3 regions of the Rhodoferax sp. LB1P47 genome follow, and region 3 is predicted to be linked to each of the others. Evidence: predicted binding sites of a transcription regulator. Region 3 holds the regulator's gene; each other region holds the start of a gene.
The links. The regulator HrcA, encoded in region 3, represses chaperone genes, less so after heat shock. The targets are predictions, from matches to a motif close to TTAGCACTCNNNNNNNNNGAGTGCTAA.
Positions count from the first base shown of each region.

Region 1: a site for HrcA is predicted at 2,469-2,495, ahead of groES (co-chaperone GroES). Genes of this name have one in related genera too.
Region 2: a site for HrcA is predicted at 2,552-2,578, ahead of rpoH (RNA polymerase sigma factor RpoH). Genes of this name have one in related genera too.

Region 1 is NZ_JBWMAU010000001.1:310,075-314,777, forward strand. Features, by position in the region: gene AC0969_RS01480 (bile acid:sodium symporter family protein) at 1-379, opposite strand, end outside; gene AC0969_RS01485 (quinone oxidoreductase family protein) at 450-1,436, opposite strand; gene AC0969_RS01490 (DMT family transporter) at 1,502-2,416, shown strand; gene groES (co-chaperone GroES) at 2,544-2,837, shown strand; gene groL (chaperonin GroEL) at 2,919-4,571, shown strand.
Region 2 is NZ_JBWMAU010000001.1:563,904-568,606, reverse strand. Features, by position in the region: gene AC0969_RS02700 (COX15/CtaA family protein) at 1-13, shown strand, start outside; gene cyoE (heme o synthase) at 10-921, shown strand; gene AC0969_RS02690 (SCO family protein) at 924-1,535, shown strand; gene rpoH (RNA polymerase sigma factor RpoH) at 1,581-2,522, opposite strand; gene glcF (glycolate oxidase subunit GlcF) at 2,685-3,917, opposite strand; gene glcE (glycolate oxidase subunit GlcE) at 3,920-4,703, opposite strand, start outside.
Region 3 is NZ_JBWMAU010000008.1:14,858-19,560, reverse strand. Features, by position in the region: gene AC0969_RS10825 (multidrug effflux MFS transporter) at 1-982, shown strand, start outside; gene galE (UDP-glucose 4-epimerase GalE) at 986-1,996, opposite strand; tRNA gene AC0969_RS10815 (tRNA-Ile) at 2,082-2,158, opposite strand; gene hrcA (heat-inducible transcriptional repressor HrcA) at 2,193-3,197, opposite strand; gene AC0969_RS10805 (NAD kinase) at 3,226-4,119, shown strand; gene recN (DNA repair protein RecN) at 4,124-4,703, shown strand, end outside.

The DNA.
Region 1 (4,703 bases), on a different contig from region 3:
CATTGCCACGCGCCATGGCGGTAAACGCAATCGCCGACTGCACCGTGGCGGGCAAGGTGCATAAAAACAGCATGCCCAGCGCCAGATCGGGCGTGAGCACGGCAGAAAACAGCGGCTTGAGCAGCAGCCCCAGCGCCGGAAACAACGCGAACGTGCAGCCCAGCACCAGCAAATGCAGCCGCCAGTGGCTGATGCCCGCCACCACCGCCGCCCGCGACAGCTTGGCTCCGTGCAAAAAGAACAACAACGCAATCGCCGCTGTGGTGAGCCACTCAAACCCCTGCGCCACCCCGTCCTGGGCGGGCCACAGGCTGGCCAGGGTGACCACGGCGATGAGGAGCAGGGTGAAGTCGTCGGGAAGGAAGCGGGGGCGGGTCATGGTGCGGAGATAGGTACGCTATTTTTTAGATAGCTGCTTGCGCTTATGGAATGGGCGGTAGAGGCCAATTTTATAGTGTAAGAACGGTACAACCGGTGGTTTTGCGGGCTTCCAGGTCGCGGTGGGCTTGTTGCACGTCGGCCAGGGCATAGCGCTGGCCGATGTGGATCTTGACCTGGCCACTGGCCACCACGGCGAATAAATCGTCCGCCATCGCCTGGGTGCTCTCGCGGGTGGCGATGTGGCTGAACAGGGTGGCGCGGGTCAGGTACAGCGAGCCTTTGGCGCCGAGTATGCCGGGGGCAAAAGCTGCCACCGGGCCAGAGGCGTTGCCAAAGGATGCCAGTAGGCCAAAGGGGCGCAGGCAGTCCAGCGACTTCTCAAAGGTGTCTTTGCCCACCGAGTCGTAGACCACCTTGACACCTGCGCCGCCAGTGATGTCTTTCACCCGCGCAACAAAGTCTTCTGCTGCGTAATTAATAGCATATGCCGCACCATTGGCAAGCGCCAGGGCACATTTCTCCTCTGAACCTGCGGTGCCGATCAGCTGCAAACCCAGGGCTTTGGCCCACTGGCTGGCGATCAGGCCCACGCCCCCGGCGGCGGCGTGGAACAGCACAAAGTCGCCGGGCTGCAGGCCACCCTGGGGCAGGGTTTTCTTCAGCAGGTACTGCGCGGTCAGGCCCTTGAGCATCATGGCCGCACCGGTCTCAAAGCCGATGGCATCGGGCAGCTTGCAGACACAGGTGGCAGGCATCACGCGGCGCTCGCAGTAGCTGCCGGGCGGGTTGCTGGCGTAGGCGGCACGGTCGCCGACCCGCAGGTGGCTCACGCCCTCGCCCACCGCTTCGACGATCCCGGCGGCCTCCATGCCTAGCTGCACCGGCAGGTTCTGCGGATACAGGCCGCTGCGCTGGTAGACGTCGATAAAGTTCAGGCCAATGGCGTGGTGGCGGATGCGGATCTGGCCGGGGCCGGGGTCGCCCACCTCGACTTCGGTGAGGGCCAACACTTCGGGGCCGCCGTGTTGCTGGATCTGGATGGCTTGGCTGCGCATGGGGAATAGCTCCTGAAAATAGTTCTCCCCGATCCTGCCACGCTTGCGCAGGTACAGTGCGCGGCATGCAACAACGCCTTACATTTCGCACCGCTTTACTCCTCGCCTTTGGTCCGCTGATGTGGGCTGGGAATGCCGTGGTGGGCCGCATGGTGCACACCCTGGTGCCGCCCGTCACGCTGAACTTTATGCGCTGGGCGCTGGCGTTTGCCATTTTGCTGCCGCTGGGCGGCTGGGTGCTTAAACGCGGCAGCGGGCTGTGGTCGCACTGGCGGCGTTTTGCACTCTTGGGGCTGCTGGGCGTGGGGCTGTACAACGCTTTGCAGTACATGGCGCTGCAAACCTCCAGTCCGATCAACGTGACCCTGGTGGGGGCCAGTTTGCCGATGTGCATGCTGGCGGTGGGCGCACTGTTTTTTGGGGCCCGCGTGTCGCGCCCGCAAGTGCTAGGCGCGCTGCTGTCGCTGGCCGGGGTGCTGCTGGTGCTGAGCCGGGGCGAATGGCAGCAGCTGCTGGGCTTGCGGCTGGTGCTGGGCGACATCTTCATGCTGCTGGCCACGCTGGCCTGGGCGTTTTACAGCTGGCTGCTGACCCAGCCGAAAGACCCGCCGAGCATCCGCGCCGACTGGGCGGCTTTCTTGCTGGCGCAGATCACCTTCGGCCTGCTGTGGTCGGGCAGCATGACGGCGGTGGAGTGGAGCCTGGGCGCAGCCCCCATCCAATGGGGCTGGCCACTGGCTGCCGCACTGGTGTATGTAGCTGTGGGCCCAGCGGTGCTGGCCTACCGCGCCTGGGGTGCGGGCATGCAGCGCGTGGGGCCGAATGTGGCCGGGCTGTTCATCAACCTGACACCGCTGTTTGCCACCATCCTGTCCACCGCCTTTTTGGGCGAGTGGCCGCACCTGTACCACGGCTTGGCGTTTGGGTTGATCGTGGGCGGGATTTGGGTGTCAGCACAGCGCTCCTCCCAATCGGTGTGAATCGCTGGTTTTCAAACTCCACCTCTTGAAACGTCACAACTTGCCCTTATCATTAGCACTCGTAGGGGTTGAGTGCTAGCACTGGCCCCACACCCCTTTTTTTACCGTTCCATTTTTAGGAGACTCTATGAACCTACGTCCTCTCGGCGACCGCGTGATCGTCAAGCGTATCGACAGCGAAACCAAAACCGCTTCCGGCATCGTGATTCCTGATTCGGCCGCTGAAAAGCCCGACCAAGGTGAAGTCTTGGCTGTTGGCCCCGGCAAAAAGAACGACAAGGGCGAAATCCAGGCTCTGACCGTCAAGGTCGGCGACCGCGTTTTGTTCGGCAAGTACAGCGGCCAAACCGTCAAAGTTGACGGCGACGAACTGCTGGTCATGAAGGAAGACGACCTGTTCGCGGTCGTTGAATCCAAGTAATTTTGCGGGACTGACCGACTGACGCGCGCAGCGCCCGGTCGCTCTGTCCCCAACTAGATAAATTTTTCAGGAGAAATTCTCATGGCAGCAAAAGACGTAATTTTCGGCGGCGAAGCCCGCGCACGCATGGTTGAAGGCGTGAACATTTTGGCTAACGCAGTCAAGGTGACCCTGGGTCCTAAAGGCCGTAACGTAGTGCTGGAGCGCTCGTTTGGCGCCCCTACCGTGACCAAGGACGGTGTGTCCGTGGCCAAGGAAATCGAACTCAAAGACAAGCTGCAAAACATGGGTGCGCAGATGGTCAAGGAAGTTGCTTCCAAGACCTCCGACCTGGCTGGCGACGGCACCACCACCGCGACCGTGCTGGCACAAGCCATCATCCGCGAAGGCATGAAGTACGTGGCCGCCGGCATGAACCCGATGGATCTGAAGCGCGGCATCGACAAGGCAGTGACTGCTTTGGTCGCCGAGCTGAAGAAGGCTTCCAAGGCCACCACCACCTCCAAGGAAATCGCCCAAGTCGGTTCGATCTCCGCCAACTCCGATGAATCCATCGGCAAGATCATTGCAGACGCAATGGACAAGGTTGGTAAAGAAGGCGTTATCACCGTCGAAGACGGCAAGTCGCTGGACAGCGAGTTGGACGTCGTCGAAGGCATGCAATTCGACCGTGGCTACCTGTCGCCCTACTTCATCAACAACCCAGAAAAGCAAGCCGCTTTGCTGGACAACCCGTTTGTTCTGTTGTTCGACAAGAAGATCAGCAACATCCGTGACCTGCTGCCTACGCTGGAACAAGTTGCCAAGTCCGGCCGTCCATTGCTGATCATCGCTGAAGAAGTCGATGGCGAAGCCCTGGCAACGCTGGTGGTCAACACCATCCGTGGCATCTTGAAGGTTGTGGCTGTGAAGGCTCCTGGCTTCGGCGATCGCCGCAAAGCCATGCTGGAAGACATCGCCATCCTGACCGGCGGCAAGGTTATCGCTGAAGAAGTCGGCCTGACCCTGGAAAAGGTGACTCTGGCCGATCTGGGCCAAGCCAAGCGCATCGAAGTGGGCAAAGAAAACACCACCATCATTGATGGCGCTGGTGCTGCTGCCGACATCGAAGCCCGCGTCAAGCAAGTTCGCGTGCAAATCGAAGAAGCTTCCAGCGACTACGACCGCGAAAAGCTGCAAGAGCGCGTGGCCAAGCTGGCTGGCGGTGTTGCCGTGATCAAGGTGGGCGCTACCACCGAGATCGAAATGAAAGAAAAGAAGGCCCGCGTGGAAGACGCCCTGCACGCTACCCGCGCTGCGGTGGAAGAAGGCATTGTGGCTGGCGGCGGCGTGGCTCTGCTGCGCGCCAAGCAAGCTGCTGGCAAGATCGAAGGCGCTAACGCCGACCAAGACGCCGGCATCAAGCTGGTGTTGAAGGCCATCGAAGCCCCTCTGCGCGAAATCGTCTACAACGCAGGCGAAGAAGCTTCTGTGGTGGTGGCTGCTGTGTTGGCCGGCAAGGGCAACTACGGCTACAACGCTGCCAACGGCACCTACGGCGACATGATCGAAATGGGTATTCTGGACCCCACCAAAGTGACCCGCACCGCTCTGCAAAACGCAGCGTCTGTGGCCTCTTTGATGCTGACCACCGAGTGCATGATTGCCGAGTCTCCAAAAGACGAAGCCGGTGCAGGCGGCATGGGCGGCGGCATGGGTGGTGGTATGGGCGGCATGGGCGACATGGGCATGTAATTTCGCCGCGAAACGGGCCGCTGGGGGCGTTGCTGCGCCTGGTCGTGGCGATGCCACTGCCTGCGTTACAGCGCCTACCCAGCGGCCCGTTGCGCGACGAAATTCGTTCTCTCAATGTAAGTTGAGAATACC
Region 2 (4,703 bases), on a different contig from region 3:
ATTGTCCGTATGAGTTCTGCCCAAGCCACCGCACCCAACCCCACCAGCCTGCCGTCGCGGCTGCGCCAGTTCAACGCGCTGACCAAGCCGCGCGTGATCCAGCTCATCGTGTTTTGTGCCTTGATCGGCATGGTGCTGGCCGTGCCCGGCGTGCCCACCTGGGATGAAGTGCGGCGCGGCCTGATCGCCTGCTTTGGCATCTGGCTGGTGGCCGGGGCCGCCGCCGCGTTCAATTGTTTGGTGGAAAAAGGCATCGACTCCCGCATGAAGCGCACCGCCTGGCGGCCCACCGCCCGCAATGAGCTGCAAGACTGGCAAACCCTGCTGTTCTCGGCCCTGCTATGTCTGGCCGGTTCGGTGCTGCTGTACGTGTGGGTCAACCCGCTGACCATGTGGCTGACCTTTGCCACCTTTGTGGGCTACGCCGTGGTCTACACCATGATCTTGAAGCCGCTGACCCCGCAAAACATCGTCATCGGCGGGGCCTCGGGGGCCATGCCGCCAGTGCTGGGCTGGGCCGCCATGACCGACAACGTCGGCCCCGAGGCGCTGATTCTGTTTTTGATCATCTTCCTGTGGACCCCGCCGCACTTTTGGGCGCTGGCCCTGTACCGTGTGGAGGACTACCGCAAATCCGGCCTGCCCATGCTGCCGGTGACGCATGGCAACGAGTTCACCCGCTTGCAGGTGTTTCTGTACACCCTGGTGCTGTTCGCGGGCTGCCTGATGCCCTTTATCTACGGCATGAGTTCCTGGCTGTACCTGGCCGTGGCGGTGGTGCTGAGCCTGGGCTTTTGCGGTTATGGCTTTGCGCTGTGGCGCAATTACTCGGATGCGCTGGCGCGCAAAACCTTCCGTTTTTCACTCATCCACCTCAGCGTGCTATTTGCCGCGCTGCTGGTAGACCACTATCTGCTGTGACCATGTTGAAACGAAATGCTCTTAAATTAATAGCTACTAGCGCAGTTGCTATATGCGCTAGCGGCCTATTTGTTGCTTGTTCTGAGCCTGCGGCCAAGTTTGCCGCCATTGACTTGACCGGGGCCGACTACGCCAAAGACTTCCAGCTCACCGACCACAACGGCCAGCCGCGCAGCATCCAGGACTTTGCGGGCAAGCTGGTGGTGCTGTTTTTTGGCTACACCCAGTGCCCGGACGTGTGTCCCACCACCATGGCCGAGCTGGCCGAGGTCAAAAAATCGCTGGGTGCGGATGGCGACAAGCTGCAAGCCATCTTCGTCACGGTAGACCCGGCCCGCGATACGCCCGAGGTGCTGAAGGCCTACATGGCCAACTTCGACCCGAGCTTCCTGGCGCTGATCCCCACGCCCGAACAATTGGCCAAAGTGGCCAAAGACTACAAGGCCTATTACAAGCAAGTGCCGGGCTCCACGCCCACCAGCTACACGATGGACCATTCGGCGGGCAGCTACGTCTATGACACGCAGGGCCGGTTGCGCCTGTACGCCCGCTACGGTGGCGGCGCGGTGGCGCTGACCGGGGATTTGAAGCTTTTGCTGAAACAGAAGACGTAAAAAAGGGACCGCGAGGTCCCTTTTTTCATGCTGCCGATCTAATGGTCAGGCGTATTCAGCCAGCGACTTTTTCATCTTCTTCATGGCCGCCGTTTCGATCTGGCGAATCCGCTCGGCGCTGACACCGTAGACCGCTGCCAGGTCGTGCAGCGTCATGCCGCCCGAGCCGTCGTCGGCCACCTTCAACCAGCGCTCTTCCACAATCCGGCGGCTGCGCTCGTCCAGGCCGTCCAGGGCGCTTTGGATGCCGTCGCTGGCCAAGTAGTCGCGGTCGCGAGCTTCCAGCAGGGCGGTGGGCTCCTGGTGGGTGTCGGCCAGGTAGGCGATGGGGCCGAAGCTGTCTTCGCCGTCATCGCCCGGGCCCGGGTCCAGCATCACGTCGCCGCCTGACAAACGGGTTTCCATCTCGATCACGTCTTCCCGCTTCACCTTGAGCAGGGTGGCCATGGACTCGATTTCCGACTCGCTCAGTGTTTCGCGGTGCGTACCGGCATTGGCTGCGGCAGATTCGGACTTGAAACCCTGCTTCATCGACCGCAGGTTAAAGAACAGCTTGCGCTGCGCCTTGGTGGTGGCCACCTTGACCATGCGGCAGTTCTTCAGGATGTACTCGTGCATCTCGGCCTTGATCCAGTGCAGCGCGTAGCTCACCAGACGCACGCCCTGGTCGGGGTCGAAGCGCTTGACGGCCTTCATCAGGCCGACGTTGCCTTCCTGGATCAGGTCGCCGTGGGGCAGGCCGTAGCCCAGGTACTGGCGGGCCACAGACACGACGAGGCGCAGGTGCGACATCACCAGTTTCCCGGCGGCATCTACATCGTTGTCGTTTTTGAGCTGGCGGGCAAACTGCTGCTCTTGCTCTAGCGTGAGCATGGGCATGCGGTTAACGGCCGAAATATAAGCATCGAGGTTGCCTAGCGGCGGCACCATCGCCCAGGGATTGGGGGCGGCCAGCGCGGAGGACATCGTTCCAGTTTGAAGGTTCATACCAGATTCCTTTTCTCTAAGCGGCAATACTAGCACTCTATAGTCGCGAGTGCTAAGCGCGCTTCATTGCACTTGTAATAGAGGATATTCCCGTAGGATGATGGATTATTGCTATAAATTAAATAGCTACTAGCGCATATTAAATAAGCGCTAGAGGCTGATTTAATGCTTAAAAATGGCCTCGTCCAGCACCTCCACCCAGTGGCGCACCGGGGTGGCCGTGCCGCTTTGCAGGTGCTGGATGCAGCCGATATTGGCCGACACGATCACCTGTGCGCCCAGCGGCTCCAGGTGGTGTAGCTTGCGGTCGCGCAGCTGGGTCGCGAGCGTGGGTTGCAGCACCGAGTACGTGCCCGCCGAGCCGCAGCACAAATGGCTTTCCGACCCCGCTATCTGCACGGTAAAGCCCAGTGCGCCCAAATGTGCCTCCACCCCGCCACGCAGCTTTTGGCCGTGTTGCAGCGTGCAGGGCGGGTGGAAGGCCAGTTGGGTGACGGCTTCGGGCTGCACCTTGTCGCGCAAGGCCTCCACCAGACCGGGGAGCAGCTCGCTCAGGTCGCGGGTCAGTTCGCTGATCAGCGTGGCTTTATGGGCGTAGGCCGGGTCGGCAGCCAGGGCGTGGCCGTAGTCTTTGACCATCACGCCACAGCCGCTGGCGTTCATCACAATCGCCTCGGGTTGGTGGGCTTGCAGCAGCGGCCACCAGGCATCGATGTTGCGGCGCATGTCGTCCAGGCCACCGGTGTGGTCGCCTAGGTGGCTGCGCAGCGCACCGCAGCAACCGGCCTTGTCTGCCACCAGGGTCTGTATGCCTGCCGCGTCCAGCACGCGGGCGGTGGCGCTGTTGATGTTGGGCATCATGGCCGGTTGCACGCAGCCGGTCAGTAGCAGCACCTTGCGTGCGTGGGTGCGGGTGGGCCAGGGCTTGGCGGGGGTGGCTGCGGGCACTTTGTTCTTCAGTACTTTGGGCAGCAGCGGGCGCAGGGCCTGGCCCACCTGCATGGCCGGGGCGAACAGCGGCGAGGTCAGGCCTTCCTTGAGCACCCAGCGGGCGGCTTTTTCGATGGCGGGGCGCTCCACCTTGGCATCGACGATGCGCCGCCCGATGTCTACCAGTGCTCCGTATTCCACGCCGCTGGGGCAGGTGGATTCGCAGTTGCGGCAGGTCAGGCAGCGGTCCAGGTGCTGCTGGGTGCTGCGGGTCACTTCCGCGCCTTCCAGCACCTGCTTCATTAAATAAATGCGGCCGCGCGGGCCGTCCAGCTCGTCGCCCAGCAGCTGGTAGGTAGGGCAGGTGGCGGTGCAGAAGCCGCAGTGCACGCATTTACGCAGAATCGCCTCGGCGGCTTGGCCGTCGGCGGTGTCTTTGAATTCGGGTGACAGGTTGGTTTGCATTTTTAAAGCCCGGGGTACAGGCGACCGGGGTTGAATATCCCCTTGGGGTCGAAGGCGGTTTTCAGACCTTGGTGGATGCGCTGCAGCGGGGCGGACAGTGGCGTAAAAATCTGCGCACGCGGCGTGGCGGCGTGGAACAGCGTGGCGTGGCCGCCTGCCTGGGCCGCCGCAGCACGCACCTGCTTGGCCGTGGCGATGCCGCGCAGCCAGCGCTGGGCTCCGCCCCATTCGATGAACTGCACACCCGGCAGGGCCAGCGGGGCCGTGGTGGCGGGCACCGAAATGCGCCACAGGTGCTCGCCCTTGGCCAGATGGAGGTTGTCGAGGTGGAAGAAGGCCTGCTGGTGGTCGCGTACGCTGTCCCACCAACTGGCGGCAATCTCTGGTTCGACGGCCGTGCCGCCTATTCTGGCGCAGGCCGCGTTCACGGCCGCTTGTGCACCCGTCAGCCGCAGGTGCAACTGGCCATGGTGCCAGGCGCTGGCGTTGATGGGCAGTGGTTGACTTGCCCAGGCGTTGAGTTGTGTGAGTGCAGCGGCCTCGTCCATGCCAAACACCCGCGTGGCGGTGGCCGTGGCGATGGGCAATACCTTGAGCGACACCTCGCAAATCACGCCCAGCACGCCCAGCGACCCGGCCATCACCCGCGACACGTCGTACCCGGCCACGTTCTTGATGACCTGGCCGCCAAAGGTCAGCACCTCGCCCTGGCCGTTCAGCAGCGTGGTGCCCAACACGTAGTCGCGCACGCAGCCGACGCTGGCGCGCGACGGGCCGGACAGCCCT
Region 3 (4,703 bases):
GGTGGTGCTCACAGGTCTGGCCATCTTCACCCTAGCCAGCGCGGGCTGCGCACTGTCACAAAGCATTGAGCAACTGGTGTTCTTCCGCGCCATGCAGGGTTTGTCTACCGGCGCGGGCATTGTGGTGTCGCGGGCGGTAGTGCGCGATATGTTCGCCCCGGCGGATGCGCAAAAAGTGATGAGCCAAATCACCATCTACTTCGGCGTGGCCCCGGCGGTGGCGCCCATCATTGGCGGCTGGCTGTTTGTGCACCTCAACTGGCACAGCATCTTCTGGTTTTTGACCGGCATCGGCGTACTGCTGTGGGCCGCCAACTTCCGGTTTTTACCCGAAACCCTGCACCTGGACCAACGCCAGCCGCTGAATGCTAGGCACCTGCTGCGCGGCTACCGGCAGCTGTGCTCGAACCCGCGCTTTGTGCTGCTGGCGCTGGCCAGCGGTGTGCCCTTCAACGGCATGTTCCTCTATGTGCTGTCGGCCCCGGAATTTCTGGGCCACCTGCTGGGGCTGGGCCCGACGCAGTTTTTCTGGTTCTTTCTGCTGACCATAGCCGGCATCATGTCCGGGGCCTGGTGCAGCGGGCGCATGGCGGGCAAGGTGCCCGCAAAAACGCAAATCCGCCACGGCTTTGTCATCATGGTGGTGGTCTCTGTGGTGAATGTGCTGGCTAACCTGCTGTTCACAGCGCATGTGGGCTGGGCGCTGTTTCCGGTGGCCATCTTCGCATTTGGCTGGGCCATGATGGTGCCCGCCGTGACCCTGCTGGTGCTGGACCTGTATCCAGAACGGCGCGGCATGGCCTCCAGCCTGCAAGCCTGTTTGGGCTCCACCGCCAATGGACTGGTGGCCGGGGTGCTGGCCCCTCTGGTGATGCATTCGGCCATCGCGCTGGCCCTGGCATCAATGGGCATGCTCAGTGTCGGCTTGCTGGCCTGGATATGGCTGCACCGCCGTTGGCCTGACATTGGCCGCACGACATAAAGACTATGCGCTGAAGCCCTTGGGATTGGCACTCTGCCAACGCCAGGCATCGGCACACATCGCCTCCAGCCCCCGCTCGGCCCGCCAGCCCAGCAGCTCTAACGCCGCAGTGGGTTCGGCGTAGCAGGCGGCAATATCACCGGGCCGCCGGGGGCCTACTTGGTAGGGCACGGGCTTGCCGCTGGCTTTTTCAAACGCCCGCACCATGTCCAGCACGCTGTAGCCAATACCGGTGCCTAGGTTGACGGTCAAAAATTCGGGCACGGCCTGCAGCCGCTCCAGCGCCTTCAAATGGCCCACGGCCAGATCGACCACATGGATGTAGTCGCGCACGCCGGTGCCGTCGGCGGTGGCGTAGTCGTCGCCCCACACATTCAAAAATGCCCGCTGGCCCACGGCCACCTGGGCCACAAAGGGCAGCAGGTTATTGGGAATGCCGCGTGGGTCTTCGCCAATCAGGCCACTTTCGTGCGCTCCCACCGGATTGAAGTAGCGCAAGATGCCGATGCGCCACGACGCGTCGCTACGGTGCAGATCGCGCAACAAGTCTTCCACCATCAGCTTGCTGCGGCCATAGGGGTTGGTGGCGGAGAGCGGATGGTCTTCGGTCAGCGGCAGACGCTGCGGGTCGCCGTACACCGTGGCCGACGAGCTGAACACCAGCGTCTTCACACCACACGCGCCCATCGCTTCGAGCAGGCGCAGCGTGCCCACCACGTTGTTGTCGTAATAGCGCAGCGGCTGCGCCACGGACTCGCCCACCGCCTTCAGCCCCGCGCAATGGATCACCGCCGTGGCCCCGCTGGATTGCAGTGCCGCCGTCAAAGCCGCCACATCACGGATGTCGCCCTCAATCAAGCGCGGCTTTTTGCCCGTGATGCGCTCCACCCGCGCCAGCGACTCGGGTTGGCTGTTGCAAAAGTTGTCGAACACTGTCACGTCCAGACCGGCATTGAGCAGTTCAACGCAGGTGTGGGAGCCAATGTAGCCAGCGCCACCGGTTACGAGAATCATGGGTGCCCTTTTCATGCCTCCGAAATGAAGGCAAAAACGAAAACGCCCCAGAGTCCATGTGAACTCTGGGGCGCATGCATTGAAATGGTAGGGCGTGAGTGACTTGAACACTCGACCAAAGGATTATGAGTCCTCTGCTCTAACCAACTGAGCTAACGCCCCACACAACCCGGCATTCTACTGTGCCCGAATCAGGTTACTTTTGGTGGCTCAGCGCGTTACTGACCAGCTTGGAGGTGATGTCCACGATCTGGATCATGCGGTCGTAGGCCATGCGGGTGGGGCCGATCACGCCCAGGGTGCCGACGACTTGGCCGTCCACCTCGTAGGGGGCGCTGACGATGGAGAGTTCTTCAAACGGCACGACCTGGCTTTCGCCGCCGATATAGATGCGCACGCCCTCGGCTTGGCTGGAGATATCCAGCAGCCGCATGATCTGGGTTTTTTGCTCGAACAGATCGAAAGCGCGGCGCAGATGGCCCATGTCGCCCGAAAAATCGCTCACCGACAGCAGATTGCGCTCGCCCGAGATCACCACATCGCCTTGCTCGCGGGTCAGGGCTTCGGAACTGGCATTGACGGCGGCCTGCATCAGGCTGGCGATCTCGCCGCGCAGGGTTTCGACCTCGTTTTTGAGGCGTTCGCGCACCTGCTCGATAGACAGGCCTGCGTAGTGGCCGTTCAGGTAATTGGCGGCTTCGACCAGTTGCGAGGAGGTGTAGTCCACCTCGGTGAAGATGACGCGGTTTTGCACATCGCCTTCGGGCGAGACGATGATGACCAGGAAGCGCTTGTCCGACAGGCGCAAAAATTCAATGTGGCGAAACACCGAGGTGCGCCGGGGGGCCATCACCACGCCGACAAACTGCGACAGGCTGGACAGCAGGTTGGCGGCGTTGACGATGACTTTCTGCGGTTGCTCGGCCACCAGCTTGGGCGGGGCCAGCGGGCCGGTCTGCACGGTAAGCATGGTGTCCACAAACAGCCGGTAGCCGCGTGCCGTGGGAATACGCCCGGCAGAGGTGTGCGGGCTGACGATCAGACCCAGCTCTTCCAGGTCGGACATCACGTTGCGGATGGTGGCGGGCGACAGGTCCAGGCCCGAGGCTTTGGAGAGCGTGCGCGAGCCAATGGGCTGGCCATCGGCGATATAGCGCTCGACCAGCGCTTTCATTAACAACTTGGCGCGGTCATCTAGCATAGCCATATTTTAGTGATGTAATTTGTGCATGAAATCACAATTCCGCCACGTAGCGCTCTTCGGCAAATACGCCGCACCGGGCACTTACGCAGCCAACGCATCGTCGCGCCAGATACTGGAAGAGATTGCCCAGTTTTTAACCAGCCAGGGCTGCGAGGTGGTGGTAGATGCGGAAACCGTCGCCAACACCGGCCTGACCGGCTACCCCGCGCTGGATATCGCCACGATTGGCCGCCAGTGCGACCTGGGGCTGGTGGTCGGTGGCGACGGCACCATGCTCGGGATTGGCCGCCAACTGGCCTGCTACGGGGTGGCGCTGATGGGCATCAACCAGGGGCGACTGGGGTTTATTACCGACATTCCGATCGAGTCCTACGCCGCCACCTTGCTGCCTATGCTGCACGGCAAGTTCGAGGAAGACCACCGCAGCCTGATGCACGCCCGCGTGATGCGCGCCGGTGTCTGCGTGTTTGACGCGCTGGCGCTGAACGATGTGGTGGTTAACCGGGGGGCCACCTCGGGCATGCTGGAGCTGCGCGTGGAAGTGGATGGCCGCCTGGTGGCCAACCAGCGGGCGGACGGCCTGATCATCGCCACACCCACCGGCTCCACCGCCTACGCTCTGTCGGCGGGTGGACCGCTGATGCACCCGTCCATCCCCGGCTGGGTGATGGTGCCGATTGCCCCACATACATTAACAAATAGGCCGATCGTGCTGGCGGATGCTGCGGAAGTAGCTATTGAATTAGTAGCAGGTCGCGATGCCAGTGCGAATTTCGACATGCAGTCCTTGGCCTCGCTACAGCACGGCGACCGCATCATCGTGCGCCGCTCCGAACACCGGGCACGCTTTCTGCACCCCCAGGGCTGGAGCTACTTCGACACCCTGCGCCGCAAACTCCACTGGAACGAAGGAACCTAAAGTTATGGCGCTGAAACGTATCACCCTGCGCGACTTCGTGATCGTGCGCGAACTGGAGCTAGACCTGCACAGCGGCTTCAGCGTGCTCACCGGCGAAACCGGTGCGGGCAAATCCATCCTGATCGACGCACTGCAACTGGCCCTGGGCAGCCGTGCCGATGCGGGCACCGTGCGCGAAGGCGCGGCCCGGGCCGACATCAGCGCCGAATTCGACAGCCCCCCCGCCACCAGCGCCTGGCTGGAGCAGGCCGGGTTCGACCAAGCCGACAACCTGCTGCTGCGCCGCACGGTAGACGCGCAGGGAAAAAGCCGCTCCTGGATCAACGGCAGCCCGGCCACCGCCACCCAGTTGCGCGAGATCGGCGACCAGCTGCTCGACATCCACGGCCAGCACGCCTGGCAAAGCCTGACCCGCCCCGACACCGTGCGCCGCCTGCTGGATGCCTACGCCGGCAGCAGCACCCGCACGCTGGAAGGGCTGTGGACCCAGTGGCGCAGCACCCAGAAAGCCCTGGCCGATGCCCAGGCCGCACGCGATTCGCTGCAACAAGAGCAGGAGCGGCTGGCCTGGCAGATTGGCGAGG